DNA from 4 places in the Arthrobacter glacialis genome. Region 4 is predicted to be linked to each of the others. Evidence: riboswitches for the same ligand, from Rfam matches in the RefSeq annotation. Region 4 holds a riboswitch; each other region holds the start of a gene.
The links. A riboswitch is a leader RNA that binds a small molecule or an ion and turns the genes downstream of it on or off. The one in region 4 is predicted to bind S-adenosylmethionine.

Region 1: it holds a riboswitch for S-adenosylmethionine, as region 4 does, so the genes downstream of both, CVS28_RS06725 (aminotransferase class V-fold PLP-dependent enzyme) here and CVS28_RS02465 (bifunctional o-acetylhomoserine/o-acetylserine sulfhydrylase) in region 4, are expected to answer to the same signal.
Region 2: it holds a riboswitch for S-adenosylmethionine, as region 4 does, so the genes downstream of both, CVS28_RS00370 (DUF1737 domain-containing protein) here and CVS28_RS02465 (bifunctional o-acetylhomoserine/o-acetylserine sulfhydrylase) in region 4, are expected to answer to the same signal.
Region 3: it holds a riboswitch for S-adenosylmethionine, as region 4 does, so the genes downstream of both, CVS28_RS18730 (ABC transporter ATP-binding protein) here and CVS28_RS02465 (bifunctional o-acetylhomoserine/o-acetylserine sulfhydrylase) in region 4, are expected to answer to the same signal.

Annotation. Positions count from the first base shown of each region.
Region 1 covers NZ_PPXB01000004.1:314,582-318,998, reverse strand. The annotation lists gene CVS28_RS06735 (metal-dependent transcriptional regulator) at 1-651, opposite strand, end outside; gene CVS28_RS06730 (class I SAM-dependent methyltransferase) at 674-1,444, opposite strand; gene CVS28_RS06725 (aminotransferase class V-fold PLP-dependent enzyme) at 1,510-2,919, opposite strand; SAM riboswitch class IV at 2,963-3,076, opposite strand; gene hisN (histidinol-phosphatase) at 3,225-4,040, opposite strand; gene rsgA (ribosome small subunit-dependent GTPase A) at 4,305-4,417, opposite strand, start outside.
Region 2 covers NZ_PPXB01000001.1:73,211-77,627, reverse strand. The annotation lists gene CVS28_RS00385 (HdeD family acid-resistance protein) at 1-160, shown strand, start outside; gene CVS28_RS00380 (aminodeoxychorismate lyase) at 171-1,070, shown strand; gene CVS28_RS00375 (Pr6Pr family membrane protein) at 1,083-1,730, opposite strand; SAM riboswitch class IV at 1,844-1,964, shown strand; gene CVS28_RS00370 (DUF1737 domain-containing protein) at 2,050-2,310, shown strand; gene CVS28_RS00365 (rhodanese-like domain-containing protein) at 2,307-2,699, shown strand; gene CVS28_RS00360 (O-succinylhomoserine sulfhydrylase) at 2,785-3,996, shown strand; gene CVS28_RS00355 (hypothetical protein) at 3,989-4,417, opposite strand, start outside.
Region 3 covers NZ_PPXB01000021.1:11,890-16,306, forward strand. The annotation lists gene CVS28_RS18720 (ABC transporter permease) at 1-188, opposite strand, end outside; gene CVS28_RS18725 (aliphatic sulfonate ABC transporter substrate-binding protein) at 185-1,216, opposite strand; gene CVS28_RS18730 (ABC transporter ATP-binding protein) at 1,266-2,096, opposite strand; SAM riboswitch class I at 2,103-2,214, opposite strand; gene CVS28_RS18735 (DNA-3-methyladenine glycosylase family protein) at 2,358-3,311, shown strand; gene CVS28_RS18740 (putative quinol monooxygenase) at 3,384-3,662, shown strand; gene CVS28_RS18745 (thioredoxin family protein) at 3,736-4,116, opposite strand; gene CVS28_RS18750 (MFS transporter) at 4,188-4,417, opposite strand, start outside.
Region 4 covers NZ_PPXB01000002.1:70,958-75,374, forward strand. The annotation lists gene metX (homoserine O-acetyltransferase MetX) at 1-736, opposite strand, end outside; gene CVS28_RS02465 (bifunctional o-acetylhomoserine/o-acetylserine sulfhydrylase) at 766-2,082, opposite strand; SAM riboswitch class IV at 2,160-2,276, opposite strand; gene CVS28_RS02470 (Tex family protein) at 2,483-4,417, opposite strand, start outside.

The DNA of each region.
Region 1 (4,417 bases), on a different contig from region 4:
CTCGTGTGCAAGAGCCAAGGGTCCGGCGTCGTGCGGGGCACTGAGCCTTTGCACCTCAATGCCGGCACCGAAGGGCAGCAGCCGCAACACCAGCAAGGCCGTATCCAGACCAATGCCGTGCTTCTCCAGGTACCGCAACAATTCCGGATCATGATCGCTGATGCGGCTGACACGCCCGCTGTGGCCGGCGTCGAGCTCGTCGAGCCGGTGCGAGGGGGCCATGATGATCCGGCCTTCCGGGTCCGGGATGGGATCACCGTGCGGGTCCCGGGTGGGATGGCCCAACTTGGCACTCATGCGCTCAATGAAGTGCTCGGACACGGCATGCTCCAGCTGTTCGGCCTCGTCGTGCACCTCATCCCAGGTGTAGCCAAGCTCGCTGACAAGGTAGGTTTCCAGCAGCCGATGCCTGCGCACCATGGACAGCGCCAGAGTTAGACCTCGCTCGGTCAGGTGGATGGGGCTGTACGGCTGGTGGTCCACCAAGCCCTGGTCCTTGAGTTTGCGGACCATTTCCGAAACCGAGGAATTGGCAACCCCAAGGCGGGTGGCTAAGGCGGTGGAGGTGATGGGTTTGTCCTGCCACTCCGTGTAGGCATAGATGACCTTGACATAGTCCTCGATGCTGGAGGAGGTGGCAGTTTGTTTCACAGAATCCAGCCTACCGCTAGGCTCAGAGTTTGTGCGTGCGCCAGGTCTGGGCCACGTAAGGCAGCTGGAGCTCTTCATCAGGAGAGTGACCCAGATGGTCAAGAAGGTACCACTGAAGATTTGCCATGACCTTGGCGCGGATGGGGTCCGAGGCCTTGAGGTAGTAGCTGCGGGATTTGGCCAGTTCCATGATGGCCTCTGGCGTCAAGGACTGGCTCCAGCGGGTGTTGTGCACGTGCGGAGCGGCGAATTCCTTACCAATGGTGGGGTGGAAGTCTGCCTTGTGGACGTCACCGGCATGCATGATGCGTGCCAGCCGGTGAACCCAAGGGATGCCGACGTCGAGCTGGTTCCAGATCAAGCCCAAGGTGCCGCCGGGGCGAAGTACGCGGGCAATCTCGGTACTGGCGGCGAGGGGATCGCACCAGTGCCACGCCTGCGCCACCACTGCCAGATCCATGGAGTTCACTGGCAGCTCAAGGTGTTCGGCCGTGCCCACAATGGTTGTGGTCCGGGGCAGCTCTGCGGCCAACTGGGTGAGCATGTCTGCCGAAGGGTCCACCGCCGTCAGATTCCAGCCGTGCCGGGCCAATAGTTGAGTGTACTTTCCCGTTCCCGCACCCACATCAAGGGCGTCCTTGATGGGGTGCGGGGAACCAGCGATTAGCCAGTCCAGGGAATCGCGGGGGTAGCTGGGACGGACCTGATGATAATGCTCCCCGCCTTCCAGAAATGCCGCAGCCATGTGCTTGCGCCGTTCCGCGTCGAAGACCGGTCCGCCTACCCCTGCCATAGTGCTCCCCTAAAGTTGTGCCGTTTTGCCCGTTCAACTTTACCGCGGGGGAGAGGGTGTGTTGTTTAAGTGTTGCAGGGGGCTGCGCCAGCGGTTCCGGGCGTGTTCGGGGCCCAGTGCGGGTACGCACGGTTGTCATCGGCGGGCACCCAGCGGCCGGCGTCAACCACGTAATCCCAGCCCAGCCCGTCACGCAACAGGGCACTGACACCCTCGATCAGGCGCTGTGCGTCCTCAAGCCGGGAACCCACACCAAAGCTGGCACGCAATGAACCCGACGGCAGGCCCAAACGGTTCAGCAGCGGGTGGGCGCAGAACTTGCCATCACGCACGCCCACGCCATGCTCGGCCGACAAGTAGGCGGCAACCAATCCGGCGTCGTACCCGGTGATGGAGAAGTTCACCACGCCGATGCTGCCGCACTCGGGGTAGTCTGCGGAGTCGGAGAACAGCGAATGGACGTTGACGCCCTCAATCGCGGCGAAGCCCGCCACCAGATACTCACGCAGCTGCTGTTCGTGGCTGTGCCAGTCCTGCGCGTCGAGTGCTGCCAGGGTGGCGGCGGCCTTGGCGAGAGTGGCGGCGCCCAAAACGTTGGGGGAGCCGGCTTCGTGGCGTGCGGGGCCGTCACTCCAGCGGGTTGATTCCAGTCGCACTTCCGTCACGGCGCCACCGCCGGCCAAATGCGGCTTGCCCGTGTCCAGCCAATCAGAGCGGCCCACCAAAACGCCCGCACCAAAGGGCGCGTACAGCTTGTGGCCGGAGAACGCCAGGTAGTCGATTCCGCTGGCGCTCAAGTCGATACGGCGGTGCGGGGCCAGTTGGGCCGCGTCAACCACAATGCGGGCGCCGTAGCGGTGGGCCAAGGCGGCCAGTTCATTGACGGGCAGCACCTCGCCCGTCACATTGGAGGCACCAGTGACGGCCAACAGGAGCACGTTGCCGGCCCGCAGCTGTGTTTCAACGCGGGCCAGGGTCGCTGCGATGGAATCCGCAGCCACCACTGAGCGGTGCGGCAGCGCCTGCCACGGAAGCAGATTGGCGTGGTGCTCAATATCCAGATACAGCACTTCGCCGTGAACGTTGGAGCGGCCCTCGGTGAACCCCTTTTGGGTCAGGATGCTTTGCACGCACCCGGCCAAGAGGTTCAAGGAATCTGTTGTGTGGCGCGTGAAGATGACGGTGTCATCGGGGCGGGCGCCCACAAAGTTGGCCACAATCTTGCGGGCATTCTCATACACGGACGTGCTGACCTGGGAGGCAAACCCTGCACCGCGGTGCACACTGGCGTAGTACGGCAAAACCTCGTTCAGGTGGGCGGCCACGTCCTCAAGTGCCGGGGCCGACGCCGCATAGTCAAGGTTGGCGTACCGCACCTGTCCGCCGTGGATCAAGGGGGCGTTTAAATCCTGGCCCACCACCGGCAACAAGGGAGATTTGGATAGGGATGTTTTTTCCAAAAGGGCGTAGCTCATGGGTAAATCCTTCGACACAAAGGACCCTTGGAAGGAGCCAAGAAGTCCGCGCTTGCCATGACCGCTCCGGCCTGACCTGGTCGTCACCCGGGGCACCCCGCCGCGAAAGGAGGGTTGCCGGCCAGCAAACCGGGGTTTAGCGCTGGCACTCGTGACCTATGCCAAAAAGATTAGCCCAAGAATAGAGTTCTCGCATTTGTTACGTCATGAAACGCACGCCGCCGTTGGGCCGGGGGCAGGCGGGCAAAAAGAACGACGGCGGAAGCCGCCGTCGTTCTTAATACGATTGAGCTAAATGCCGTGGATTAGCCCAGCAGATCGTCCCAGTTGGGGTTCAAACGCTGCAGGACTTCTGTGTGCAGGATGGAGTTGGTGGCCAAGGCGTTGCCGCCGAAGGGGCCGTCTGCTCCCTCCAGGGATGTGAATCGGCCGCCAGCCTCGGTCACGATCGGCACCAGCGCGGCCATGTCGTAGAGGTTTAGTTCGGGCTCGCAGGCGATGTCCACGCTGCCCTCGGCAACCATGCAGTAGGACCAGAAATCGCCGTACGCGCGGGTGCGCCAGACGTCGTCGGTGAGGGCAATGAACTCATCACGGTTGCCCCGTTCAGCCCAGCCGCTCAGAGACGAGTAGGACAGTGACGCGTCCTTGAGCTCTGCAACATTGGAGACGCGAATGCGGGTGGCGGCGGCCAGAGACTTGCCCATGTATGCGCCGGTGCCCTCGGCAGCCCACCACCGCTTGCCCAGGGCTGGGGCGCTGACCAAACCAACCACGGGGCGGCCCTCATCCACCAGGGCAATCAGGGTGGCCCAGACAGGAACTCCGCGCACAAAGTTCTTGGTGCCGTCAATGGGATCGATGATCCAGCGGCGTGTTCCATGACCCGTGCTGCCAAACTCCTCGCCCAACACCGCATCGCGGGGACGTACCCGGGACAGTTGGCTGCGGATTGACTCCTCGGCGGCCTTGTCAGCATCCGTCACGGGAGTCAGATCCGGCTTGGTCTCAACCTCCAGATCAAGGGCCTTGAAACGGGCCATGGTCAGCGAATCCACGCTGTCCGCCAACACATGGGCCAAGCGGAGGTCGTCGTTGTACGTCTGGGGTTCAATCGTCATGTACATCACGCTATCGCGATTTGTCCCAAACGCCCGTTACGACGCCCTCCGGCGCCTGAATGCCAAATAAACCCGTGGCAGTTGGGGTTGGCGGCGCTATTAGTGAACTTATGCGCTGAACCGGAGCCGGGTAGTGCGCATATCTAAATTCTTGTGAAGTTATGCGCAGAACCCACCGCGAGTCCAGCGCATAAGTGTTTATGCACAGGACTCGCCATGGGTTCAGCGCATAAGTTCACTGCGCCCCGAGCCCGGCCAGCACAGCTACTCGATGATGCCCAGTTCCTTTTCCGCGGCGCGGCCCTCTGTCCTGTCGCTGGTGCCCAGCAGGCGGCGAAGCGAGGCAAGGCGGGCCGGTCCGGCGTCGCCGGCGAGCC
Region 2 (4,417 bases), on a different contig from region 4:
TGGTATTCTGAGCGTTCTTGCGGGCATTGTGGTGCTGGTTGTTCCGGTCTGGACCGCGCAGTGGCTGCTGCTCGTGAGCGCCATCATGCTGATCATCCTGGGCATTGTTGGCCTGGTCCGCGCATTCACCTTTGGCAAGGCGATCCTGCAGGCCAGCTAAGCTCTACTGCATGACAGTTTTGGTATTTCTGGATCCCGTTCACCCCGCTGGCCGGCTGGCCGACGCCTCATCCCCCACCATTTTGGCTACGGATCAAGGCGTGACGCGGGGGGACGGGATTTTTGAATCCCTGCTCGCCATCAATGGTGTCCCCCGCAAAGTCCAGGCCCACCTTGACCGGCTGGCGGGTTCGGCACTGACCATGGATCTGGCGATTCCGGCGGCGGAGGTTTGGCTGGCAGCCATTACGACGGCGCTCACGGCTTACGCCGGCGGCTCGGCTGCCGAGGGGCAGGCAGTGGTGAAGTTGATTGCCACCCGCGGCCCCGAAGGCGGCAACACCCCCACCGCCTGGGTGCAGGTCTCAGCCGTCTCACCGGCCTTGGCCAAGCAGCGCGACGCCGGACTGTCGGTGATCTTGTTGGAGCGCGGCTATGACAGCGACATTGCCGCACGGGCGCCGTGGCTGCTTTTAGGCGCGAAAACCCTTTCCTACGCGGTGAACATGGCCGCCCTGCGCCACGCCCACAGCCAGGGGGCCGATGACGTGATCTTCACCAGTGGTGACCAGCTGGTGCTGGAGGGACCCACGTCGTCAGTTCTGTTGGCACATATCTCGGATGATTCAGGTGTCCCGGTGAAGCGGCTCATCACACCCCATCTGGATACCGGAATTTTGCCCGGCACCACTCAGGGAGCGCTCTTTGCAGCGGCCAAGGAGGCTGGTTGGGAACTGGGCTACGGCCCCGTCACCCCGGCGGACTTGCTGGACGCTGACGCCGTCTGGCTCATTTCCAGCTTGCGGCTGCTGGCCCCCGTGAACACCATTGACGGTGTGGAGATCGGCACGGCGGCCAACCGGGCGCAGCTCAGCGCCGAACTCAGCGCACTGTTGGCCACAACACTGTAGGAGACTATGCGGTTAGGCGGCTACGCTGTCTGACTCCCACTGAACAGGCACCAGTGGACGGAACTTGTTGGCCAACAGGATCAACACAATAGTCGTCGCTATGAACGCCACGGCAATGAACAGGCAGGTGATGGCCACGGCGCCGTAGCCGCCGTTGGCCGGATTCAGGAACGGGTAGGCATACCAGCCGGTGATGGCACCGCGGACCAGCGAGTAGGCCAAATAGGCCAAGGGGAAAAACACGGCGATCCAGAGGCTGCGCAGCGAAAGGGGCTTGCGGGGGGACTGGATGAGCCAGTCTGCCACCACTACCACCGGCATAACGTAGTGCAGCCAGGTGTTGATCCACGGGAGCAGCGAGCCAAGGTCCACATCACGCAACAACGCGCTGAACACCATACCCACCAGCGCCATGGCAACCACTGAAACGCAGCGCAAAACCTGCCACAGCGGCCCCAGCTCCTTGCCACGCCACGTCAGCACCGACTCCACCAACAGCACCACCGCAGCAAAAATGTTGCCAAGATTGGTGAAGTAGCTGAAGAAGTTCAGCACTGGGAAGCCATTGCTGATGTGAATACCCAGTTGGGTTCCCACGGCAATAAGCGTTACGGCACCGAACAGGAAACGGACTGCGGCAAAGGCGCGGGTCAAGGTCATGCGTTTATCTTGCCACTTGGCGGGGTTGCCGTGTTGCAACGCGCCCGTCATGTTGAGCCACACTGACACATTCTTGGGCCCGCTGCACGGCTCATGTGCTATTTTTTCAAGTAAGTAATGAGTGCCAGCGTCAAGCCCTGACTCGCTGGCCGGCAACCCTCTTTCCGGCGGGGTGCCTCAGGTGAATACTTGGCAAACCCAGCTACCCAAGCCACAGGTTTGCAAGCGTGAACGTCTTATTGCGTGCTTATCAGCCAACCCTCGTTAAGCGCAGTCTCCCGCTTGCAGATTTAGCGCTTTCTTGCAATGAGGAGAACACATGTCCGCGGACGAATCCCCCCTGGCCTACCGGCTCATCACCGGCCCCGATGACAAGTCTTTTTGTGAGCGCATTTCAGAAGCTCTGGCCGAAGGCTACGTGCTCCACGGAGGACCGGCCGTAACCTTCAACGGGACCAGCGTCATCTGTGCCCAAGCATTGATCCTCCCACAGGCCATTGCCGTCAGTGACGCAGCAGTTGCCACGGCCGTGGATGAGCTCGATGCTGAGCTGGAGTTCGACGGCGAGGGCATCGCATGAGCTACGCAGGAGACCTTGCCCCGGCCACGGCTTGGGAACACCTGGCAGCAGGCGCGGTACTCCTTGATGTGCGCACCGAGGGAGAATGGGCGCACATTGGCGTTCCAGACACCTCGGCACTGAACACTGAGCCTGTCTTCATCCAATGGAACCTGGCCAGCGGACACAACAACCCTGACTTTCTGGCGCAGCTATTGGCGGCAGTGCCCACGGAAAAGCCGCTGGTGGTGTTGTGCCGCTCCGGCGCCCGTTCCATCGCCGCGGCCCACGCCGCCACGGCTGCCGGGTACACGGCCTATAACGTCCTGGAGGGCTTTGAGGGTGAGCCGGACAGCTACGGCGAGCGGGTCATCAACGGCTGGAAGAACCGCAGCCTGCCCTGGCGCTAGCAACGCAGCGCCCCGCGCCGCCGCCGTAAGTCAGTCAGTCAGTCAGTCAGTCAGGACCGCACCACCAGCGAAATAGGGTAAGTCATTGAGTAACTTTAACGAGCACGCCGCCACCTGGGCGCAGGACACCCAGGCCGTGCGCGGCGGGCTTGACCGCAGCAATTTCTCCGAAACCTCCGAGGCCTTGTTCCTGAATTCAGGGTTCGTGTACGAATCGGCTGAGGCCGCCGAACAGGCCTTCACCGGCGAGGCGGACCGGTTCGTGTACTCCCGCTACGGCAACCCGTCCGTGGCAACCTTCCAGGAACGCCTGCGCCTGCTCGAGGGCAAGGAGGCCTGCTTTGCCACGGCCTCGGGCATGTCCGCCGTTTTCACGGCCTTGGGTGCCTTGCTGGCGGCCGGGGACAGGGTGGTTGCCTCACGATCACTCTTTGGCTCCTGCTTTGTCATCTTGAACGAGTTGCTGCCGCGGTGGGGCGTGGAAACGGTGTTCGTGGACGGACCGGATCTGGATCAGTGGCGCGAGGCCCTTTCGGTGCCGACCACTGCCGTGTTCTTTGAGTCCCCGTCGAACCCCATGCAGGAAATCATTGACATACAGGCGGTGTGCGACCTGGCCCATGCCGCGGGCGCGCAGGTGGTGGCCGACAACGTGTTTGCCACCCCCCTGCTGCAGCGATGTGGCGATTTTGGTGCGGACATCATTGTGTACTCCGGCACCAAGCACATTGACGGTCAGGGGCGTGTTCTGGGCGGCGCCATCCTGGGCAGCAAGGAGTTCATTGACGGTCCCGTCAAGAACTTGATGCGGCACACGGGCCCCGCCTTGTCGGCGTTCAACGCGTGGGTCCTGACCAAGGGCTTGGAAACCATGAACCTGCGCGTCACGCATTCGTGCAACAACGCCCTGGCCCTGGGCGAGTTCCTTGAGGCCCAGCCACAAGTTAGTCTCGTGCTGTACCCGCATCTGCCGTCCCACCCACAGTACGAGCTGGCTAAGAAGCAGATGAAGGCCGGCGGCACGGTGCTGACGTTTGAACTGGCGCAGCCGGGCACCGGAACCACCAAGGATGCAGCGTTTGCCCTGCTCAATGCCCTGCAAATCATTGACATTTCCAATAATTTGGGCGACGCCAAATCCCTGATCACCCACCCTGCCACAACAACCCACCGCGCCATGGGCGCGGAGGCCCGTGCGGCCATTGGCCTGCGCAACGGCTTCCTGCGCTTGTCAGTGGGTCTGGAGGATGTGGAAGACTTGAAGGCTGATCTGGCGCAGGCGTTGTCCGCTATTTAGCGAGCTTGCGCGCCCATGCGGAGAAGCTGGCCACGTCGGATCCGGACATGACGGCGGCCGGCGGTTCGCTCACGGGGACAACCATCAGCGCCAGCGCGTCCGCGGGAAATACTGCCATCCATTTTCCGGCCTCGGAGGCCCTACCGGCCGTCGCCGCAGCATCAACCCCCACCGCGTTGCACAGGAAGACATCCGGGCTGGCCCCCATCGGATCGACCATGCTGATCCGCCCGTCGAGCAGTTCGAGGATTTCCGCGTGAAGCATGGTCACGGTGAGGTCGCTCGTGGTCAGCTGCACGCAGTGCATCAGCTTGGCGCCTTTGCGCCCGCGCGGCAGGTCCACCTCGGTGGCCGTCAACCCAGCACCCTGCCACGGGATTCCGCCGTCCCGCGGGATGGCGGCGGGCGGAAGGGGTGCTGC
Region 3 (4,417 bases), on a different contig from region 4:
GGCGACGGCAGCTGGACCGGTGAAAACACCCCGGCAGCGGTGCTTAGCTGCCAGGCGAGCAGGATTAGGACAGGAAGAATCAGGCCCAGACCCAGCCTGGTCCACGAACGGGCGAAGATAGCAGAACCCGCCTTCGGCGAAGCTTTCGTTGCCGTGCTAGCCGCTGCGCCACTATGGACAGCCATCATGATTCCTTGATGGAGGCGGGATTGGCTTTCACGGCCAGAGAATCATCCAGGAGGGAGGACAGCGCGGTGTCCACCTCGGCCTGGGTCTTGACATCACCGAGCTCCACAAACGTGGGCCCAATCTTCGCCAGCACTGCCCGCTGCTTCTCGCCCGGGATGCCGGAGACATTAAGATTGCTGCGTTTAAGTATGACGGTGCTGGCAACTTCCGGCTTGAGTCCTGCGGCTGTAGCCAGGATCTGTGCTGTCTCTTCGGGGTTTTCCGCTGCCCAAATACGCGCCTTTTCATAGGCGTCCACCACGCTCTGCGCCAGTTCCGGCTTGTCCTTCAGGAATGACTCTGTGGCGTTCAGGAAACCGTAAGTATTAAACTCCAGGTTCCGGTAAAAGAGGGTTGCACCTTCTTGTTCGGCCGTGGCCATGATCGGGTCCAGACCTGCCCACGCATCAACGGAACCGTTCTCCAAGGCGGCCCGGCCATCGGCATGCTGGAGATTCTGCACTGTGACGTCATCTGTGCTCAGGCCGGCCGCCTCCAAAGCCTGGACCAGGAAGAAGTAGGGATCGGTGCCCTTGGTGGCAGCTACTGACTTGCCTTTGAGATCGGCTACCGAGGTGATGGCTGAGCCCTTGGCGGCAACCAGGGCAGCCCATTCGGGCTGGGAGTAGATGGAGATCGTTTTAATGGGCGATCCATTGGACCGGGCCAGCAGCGCGGCTGATCCTGCCGTGGAGCCGACGTCGATGGCTCCGGCGAGCAAAGCCTGATTGGCCTTGTTTGAACCGGCGGACTGCACCCATGTCACGGTGACGCCCTTGCTGGCCAGGGTTGCCTCCAGCCAGCCCTTTTCCTTGATGACAAGGCTCAGCGGGTTGTAGGTGGCAAAGTCGATGGTTAGTGTGCCGCCATCCTTGCCGGCGATGTCGGTGGCTGCATTCTCGCCGGCGCACCCCGCTAGGGCGAGTGCGGAGACGGCGGCAGCGACGCTGAGGAAGGAACGGCGGTTAAGGGTGGGAGAAAAAGGCATGGTGGTCCTCACGAAAGGTTGTGTTGATGAAAGGGTGTGGGAAAAGTGGCTAGTGGCCGTTGACGCCAAGGCTGGCCAGCAGTGAACTTCGAAGTCCGGCCAGCGCCGTTGATGCCCGGTCGCGGGGGCGGGGGCCCGGCACTTCCACGGTGCGCACAATGGTGGCCCCCGGAGCGCCGGTCCCGTCAGGGCCAAGCAAAATGATGTGGTCGGCGAGCTGAAGGGCCTCGTCGACATCATGGGTGACCAGCAAGACAGTGGTGGGCTCGGCCTGGTGTACGTCCAGCAGCAAATCCTGCATGGTGATCCGGGTCAGTGCATCCAATGCGCCGAAGGGCTCATCCAGCAGCAACACCCCGGGGTTTCGGGCCAGCGCCCTGGCCAGCGACGCCCGCTGGGCCATGCCGCCGGAGACCTCGCGCGGGCGGTGACCGGCAAATTCGGACAACCCCACCAGTCCGACGAGCCTTTCAACTACCTCGCGGGTGCGGGCGGCGTTGGCGCCGGCGGGGACGCCAATCGCCACGTTTCCGGCGATGGATTTCCATGGCAGCAGCCTGGGTTCTTGAAAGGCGACGGCGCAGCGCGAATCAATGCCGGACACGGCAGTGCCGTTAATAGTCACCGCGCCTGTGCTGGGCGTATCGAGCCCTGCCACGGCGCGCAGCAAAGTGGACTTCCCGCAGCCGGAGGGCCCCAATAACGCCACGATCTCCCCAGCTTGCACGTCGAAGGAAACCTCCCGAAGCACCGTGTGGGCACCGTGTCCAGTCCCAAAGGACCGGCCCAGGTTCTGAAAGGACACAGCCATGGCGGCAGTACCTTGCGGATCTGGCAGGGCGGAGGCCGTGGCAACGGACGGCGAAAGTAAAGCAGGCATGAGTGCACTCCATCGGTCCTGGCGGTAGCACCCTGCCGGCATTGATACCCGCACAGGGTGTCAACCAGGGTTGCTGCGGCGTCGTGGAGCCAGATCTCTCGGCCGCTCGGGATGGTCAACGTAAGACTAAGTCCTGCAGCAGGACCGGCAAAAATCGGGGCCGGTTCGGCAGTTCGCGAATCGTAACAATCCGAGCGCCCGGCCGGGGCCGCATTTGATGTCACACACCTGGTTGTCAGCCCGGTGTGCCACCATGGACCCATGACAGTCGCCGCAACCGCGGGGCCCACAATGGTTTGGGATGCCCACGGACCCTACTCCCTACACGGGACGTTGGGCATCATTGGTAGGGGCCCTGCCGATAAAACCATCCGGCTGGCCCCGGGCGCGGCCTGGCTGGCCTTCAACACCCCCTCCGGACCAGCAACTTTGGGCATCAACCAACAGGGCAACGAGCTGCACGCCCGGGCTTGGGGTCCCGGCGCGGACCACGCCCTGACGGGCGTCCCGGCGCTGCTGGGCACCCACGACGACTGGTCCCATTTTGATTCACCCGGCTTTGCCGCCACGCTCCCCCGCGCAGTGAGGGATGCCCGACGCCGGCACCAGGCAGTGCGGCTGCCCTCCACCGGGCGCATGGTTGACGCCCTGGTGCCTGCCATCTTGGAGCAAAAGGTCACATCCCTTGAGGCTCTTCGCAGCTACGCCGTCTTGTTGCGCAGATTCGGCACCGAGGCCCCGGGCGTTGGTGCTGACCCGGGTGTTCCGCACAATCTCCTGGTGGCCCCCACCCCCGCCCAATGGGCCGCGATTCCATCCTGGGAATGGCACAAGGCAGGTGTTGGACCACAGCGCTCGGCCACCATTGTGCGGATGCTGCGAGCGGCGTCGGGCTTGGAGCGTTTGGCGAAGCTGCCAGCAGCGGAAGCGGGCGCAAGGATGCAGAGCATCCCCGGCGTTGGGGTATGGACGGCGGCGGAAGTCACCCAGCGCACCCACGGTGACGCCGATCAGGTGGCCGTGGGCGACTACCACCTGGCCGCCTACGTGGGCTGGGCGCTGGCCGGGAAACCAGTGGACGATACTGGCATGCTGGAACTTTTGGAGCCCTGGCGCGGGCACCGGCAGCGGGTGGTGCGCATGTTGCAACTCAGTGGTTTCCGCAAGCCGATGTTCGGTCCGCGCATGACCATCCAAGACCACCGCGGGCACTGACGTGCTGGCCGGATGCGTTCACACTGCGGAACCGCTTCCGGGGCCGGCCCCGCCATCGCCTAGGCTGGTGGAATGAGTGAGATCATCAACCTACAGGCCACGTTCATCCCCAATGAGGGCGAATTCTTCCGCGTGAAGCTCGCCCTCGAGATCGCGATTGAGCAGGTCGTCGAAGAAACCGGCTGCATTCAGTATGAGATCACGGAGGAATCCGAGGAAAAGATTGTCCTGACTGAGCAGTGGGCGTCCGAGGCGGACCTGGAAAAGCACGGCAAGGGCATCGCCGTTCAGGACCTGAACGAATCCCTCAGCGCGCTGTTGGCGGAGCCGGTCAAGCTGGAACGCCACTAACAACGAATGACGCCAACGTCGAGGGGCCCGTCACCAGATGGTGACGGGCCCCTCGACGCCTGCGCGAAGAACTCTATTCGGCTGCACTACCTTCGGCCTGCTTGGCGGCCACGGCTGCGTGAACCTCGCTCATGTCCAGTGCCTTGACGGCCGTGATGACCTCATCCAGCTGGGTGCCGTTGAGCGCACCGGGCTGGGCAAAAACCAGCACCTTTTCCCTGAACGCCATCAGCGTGGGGATGGAGGTGATGTTTGCTTCGGCGGCGAGCTGTTGCTCGGCTTCCGTATCCACCTTGGCGAACACAATGCCGTCGTGCTTCTCGGAGGCAGCCTCATAGGTGGGCGCAAAGCGCACGCAGGGCTGGCACCAAGACGCCCAGAAGTCAACGATCACAATGTCATTGCCTTCAATGGTGGGACCAAAAGTTTCTGTGGTGATATCAACTGTAGCCATGCGTTAACCGTACGGGACGGGACAAAAGCATGGCTACAGTTTCGCTCAACGCGTGAGCGGGAATATCGGGATCAGACCCCGAGCGGTGCGTGCTCCGTCAGGAGCTTTCGTCCGGCAAAGATGACGACGGCGCTGATCAGAACAGCCGCTGCCGCAACATAAAAGGTGGCCGAGGCGTTGACGTGTTCGGCGATCTTGGCCGCCATGAATGGGGCCAGGGCGCCGCCCATCCAGCGGATGAAGTTGTAGCCGGCGCTGGCCACAGGGCGCGGGGAGTCCGAGACGGACATGGCCATTTCGG
Region 4 (4,417 bases):
TTTCTGAACGGTAGTTGATGTGGGCAATCCGACGCGCCAGCCCCAAGCCTGAGGTGGGGGCTGCGCCGTCGTAATAGTCCCCGCCGGCAAAGTTCGGGTCCTGGCGGATGGCGAGCGTCTGCGTCTGGGCAAAGGCAATTTGCTCAGCCGTGCTGGCCGCGCAGGCAGCCACCACGGCGCAGCGGCGCACCCGCTCCGGATAGCTTGCCGCCCACTCCAAGGCACGCGCACCGCCCATGGAACCACCCACGACGGCGTGCCACAGCTTGATGCCGAGCTTGTCGGCCAGGCGCGCCTCGGCGTGGACCGAGTCGCGGATGGTGACGAAGGGGAAACGGGACCCGTAAGGTTTTCCGTCGCTGGCGATGCTGGACGGGCCGGTGGTGCCGTAGCAGCCGCCCAGCATGTTGGCGCACACCACAAAGTACTTGTTGGTGTCGATGACGTCCCCGGGCCCCACCAAGCCTTCCCACCAGCCGTCTTCCTCTGAATCGCCGCGGCTCACGTGGGTGCTGCCGGTCAGGGCGTGCTGTATGAGCACGGCATTGTCGCCGGCCTCATTCAGCGTGCCCCAGCATTCAAAGGCCATGGTCACCGAGGGCAGCGAGCCCCCCGCTTCCAGCGGCAATGCGCCGATCTCAAGGGAACGCAGCACACCGCCGCCCCGTCCTACGGCCGCGGAAAATTCTTCACCCACCGCGGTGGCCGCCACGGAGGCAGACCCCGTGGCAAGCATACTTTTTTCCTCCGTGTGTCCCACCGAAATCACGCTTGTTTTGCCGCGCGGAATCCGGCTTCGAGATCGGCCAGGATGTCAGCAATATTCTCAAGGCCCACCGAGAGTCGGACCAGTCCCGGGCGCACACCGGCAGCCAACTGCTGCTCCGGTGAAAGCTGTGCATGGGTGGTCGACGCCGGGTGGATGACCAGGGAGCGCACGTCGCCAATGTTGGCCACATGTGAGTGCAGTTCCAGGCCGTCCACGAATCGCTTGCCAGCCTCGGCGCCGCCCAAGATGTCAAAGGCGATGACGGCGCCGGTGCCCTTGGGACCGTACTTGCGGCCACGCTCGAACCAGGGGCTGGAGGGGATGCCTGCGTAGGCCACAGCCTCCACGTTCTCGTTCGTCTCGAGCCATTCGGCAACGGCAACCGCGTTGCTCACGTGGCGCTCCACACGCAAGCTCAGGGTTTCGATGCCCTGGGCAATGAGGAAGGCGTTGAACGGTGCCACGGCCGAGCCAAGGTCGCGCAGCAACTGCACGCGTGCCTTGAGGATGTAGGCCAGGTTGGCGCCCAAGGCGCTGCCCACACCCAAATCGCGGGCGTACACCAAACCGTTGTAGGTGACATCCGGGGTGTTGAAGCCGGGGAACTTCTCCGGGTTGGTGGCGAAGTCGAACTTGCCGCCGTCGACAATCACTCCGGCGATGGCACTGCCGTGGCCGCCCAGGTACTTGGTGGCGGAGTGGATGACAATGTCGGCACCCCATTCCAGCGGTCGGATCAGGTACGGGGTTGCCAGGGTGTTGTCCACCAGCAGCGGCACCCCTGCCTCGTGGGCGATGGCGCTGATGTTCTCAATGTCCAGCACGTCTTGGCGCGGGTTTGACACAACCTCACCGAAGAAGGCCTTGGTGTTGGGACGGACCGCAGCACGCCATTCATCCAGGTTGTCGGGGTCGGAGACGAACGTGACCTCGATGCCGAGCTTCTTCAGGCTGTGGGCAAACAGATTGTAGGTGCCGCCGTAGATGCTGGGGCTGGAAACAATGTGGTCGCCTGCTTCTGCCAGGTTCAAGATGGCGAACGTGGTTGCCGCCTGGCCCGAGGCGAGCAGGAGTGCTGCCACGCCGCCTTCCAGACTGGCAATGCGCTGTTCGACGGCGTCCTGGGTGGGGTTGCCGATGCGGGTGTAAATCGGTTCCAGCTCTGCCAACGCGAACCGGGCAGCGGCGCTCTCGGCCGAGGGAAAAACAAAGGATGTTGTCTGGTAGATCGGCAGGGCGCGTGCCCCTGTGGTGACGTCCGGCTCCTGGCCTGCGTGGATCTGACGGGTTTCAAATGACCAACCGTTGCTCATGGTTGAATTCCTTCACACTAGAGGCCTGCGGTAAAAAACCCTCCAACGCAGCATGCGTGAAGGGCTTTCGACTCGATGGCCCGCGCTTGCACTGGAACCGGGCGGCTCAGTGCCAGGTCTTCACCCGGGGCACCCCACCGCGGAAGGAGGGTTGCCGGTCAGCGAGCCGGGGCTTGTCGCTGACACTCATGACCTACATCCAGTGTGGAAGATCCCTTCAGGCGCCGCAAGATTGTGACGAGTTTATGACCTTGGCCGAAGATCTGCTTGAAATATGCGCCAAAAAGTGGCACCGGCTGAATTTATGAACCATTCCACCACCGTGAGTGCGCAGCTGATGAGACTTGGAGCCCCACACGTCGCATCAGCTGCGCACTCACCGAATTGCCAGGACCTGGAACTACTTTCCCAGGCCCGCGCGGCGCAGAGCCTCGGCCATGGCGGTGTTGGCCGATGGTTGAGGCGTTGCGGGGCGTGCTGGACGGTCGCCGCCTTGTCGGGCGGAGTCCTGACCCGGGGTGCGCCTCTGCCCCGCACCCCGTGACTCTGCCGCACCCTGCTTGGGAGTTAGCCGCCCGGGGGTGCGGGCGGCGGGGGTGCGGGAGTCGGCGTCGAACTTCCTCGAAGACGTATCGGCGGCGTCATCCAGACGCAGCGTGAGGGAAATGCGCTTGCGTTCGGGCTCCACTTCCAGAACCTTTACGCGGACCACCTGGCCGGACTTGACCACAGTATGAGGGTCCGAGACGAAGGAGTTGCTCATGGCCGAGACGTGCACCAGCCCGTCCTGGTGCACGCCAATGTCCACGAACGCGCCAAACGCCGCTACATTGGAGACGGTTCCTTCCAGGATCATGCCGGGGCGAAGATCGGTGATCTTCTCAATGCCGTCCGTGAACGCGGCTGTTTCAAAGCGGGGCCGGGGATCGCGGCCAGGCTTCTGCAGTTCGGTCACAATGTCGGCAACTGTGGGCAGGCCAAAGGTGCCGTCCACGAAGTCGGCCGGGTTGACCGAGGACACAGCCCCAACGCCGGCAGAAATCTCGGCTGATGTGGCACCCACCGTGGCAAGGATCTTGCGGGCCACGCCGTACGCTTCGGGGTGCACGCTGGAGGCATCCAACGGTTCCGCTCCCCCGGTGATGCGCAGGAATCCCGCACATTGTTCAAACGCCTTGGGACCAAGCCGGGCCACCTTGAGCAGTTCGCGGCGCTTGTTGAACGGGCCGTGCTCGTTCCTGTGCGCCACAATGTTCTCGCTCAACAGCGGTCCGACGCCGGCCACCCTCGCCAGCAGTGCCGGGGAGGCGGTGTTCAGGTCCACGCCCACGGCGTTCACGCAGTCTTCCACCACCGCGTCCAGGGACCGTTCCAGTTTGGCCGGGGTGAGGTCGTGCTGGTACTGGCCCACGCCAATGGATTTGGGATCGATCTTCACCAGTTCCGCCAGCGGATCCTGCAACCGGCGGGCGATGGACACGGCCCCACGCAAGGACACATCCATGCCGGGCAGTTCGGCACTGGCCAGGGCCGACGCCGAGTACACCGAGGCTCCCGCTTCGGAGACAACAAGCTTGATGACTTGGCGGTCCGGGGCTGTGCGCTTGAGCTCGGCGACAAGTTCGGCGGCCAATTTGTCCGTCTCCCGGCTGGCTGTTCCGTTGCCAATGGCAATCAGCTCAACGCCATGCTTGTTGGCCAGGGCCACGAGGGTGGCAAGGGATTCGTTCCATTTCCGGGCGGGCGCGTGCGGGTAGATGGTTTCCGTTGCGGCAACCTTGCCGGTGCCATCCACCACGGCAACCTTGACGCCGGTGCGCAGTCCCGGATCCAGACCCAGGGTTGCGCGGTTTCCGGCCGGTGCCGCCAACAAGACGTCTCGGAGGTTTGCCGCGAAGACGCGCACCGATTCCTCCTCGGCGCTTTGGAACAGCCGCACGCGCAGGTCAACCGAAAGGCGGGTCAGGATGCGCGTGCGCCAGGCAAGTCGGGCGCTGGTCATGAGCCAGCTGTCCGCTGCCCGGCCGGATTCGGCGATGCCCAGGGAGTGCGCCACGGCATTTTCGTAGCGGGAACGTGCCAGGGCGGCGGCGTCGGCGTCACGGGTGTCGGCCTCGGCCAAATCCAGGCCCAGCACGCCGTCTTTTTCGCCGCGCAGCAGCGCCAGGACACGGTGGCTGGGCAGCGTGTGCGGGGGTTGGGAGAAGTCAAAGTAGTCCTTGAACTTTTCGCCCGCCGCATCCTTGCCCGTTTTGACAGTTGAGCGCAGGCGCCCAGTTTTCCAGAGCCGCTCGCGCAACTCCCCCACCAGCGCAGCGTCCTGGCCGGCACGTTC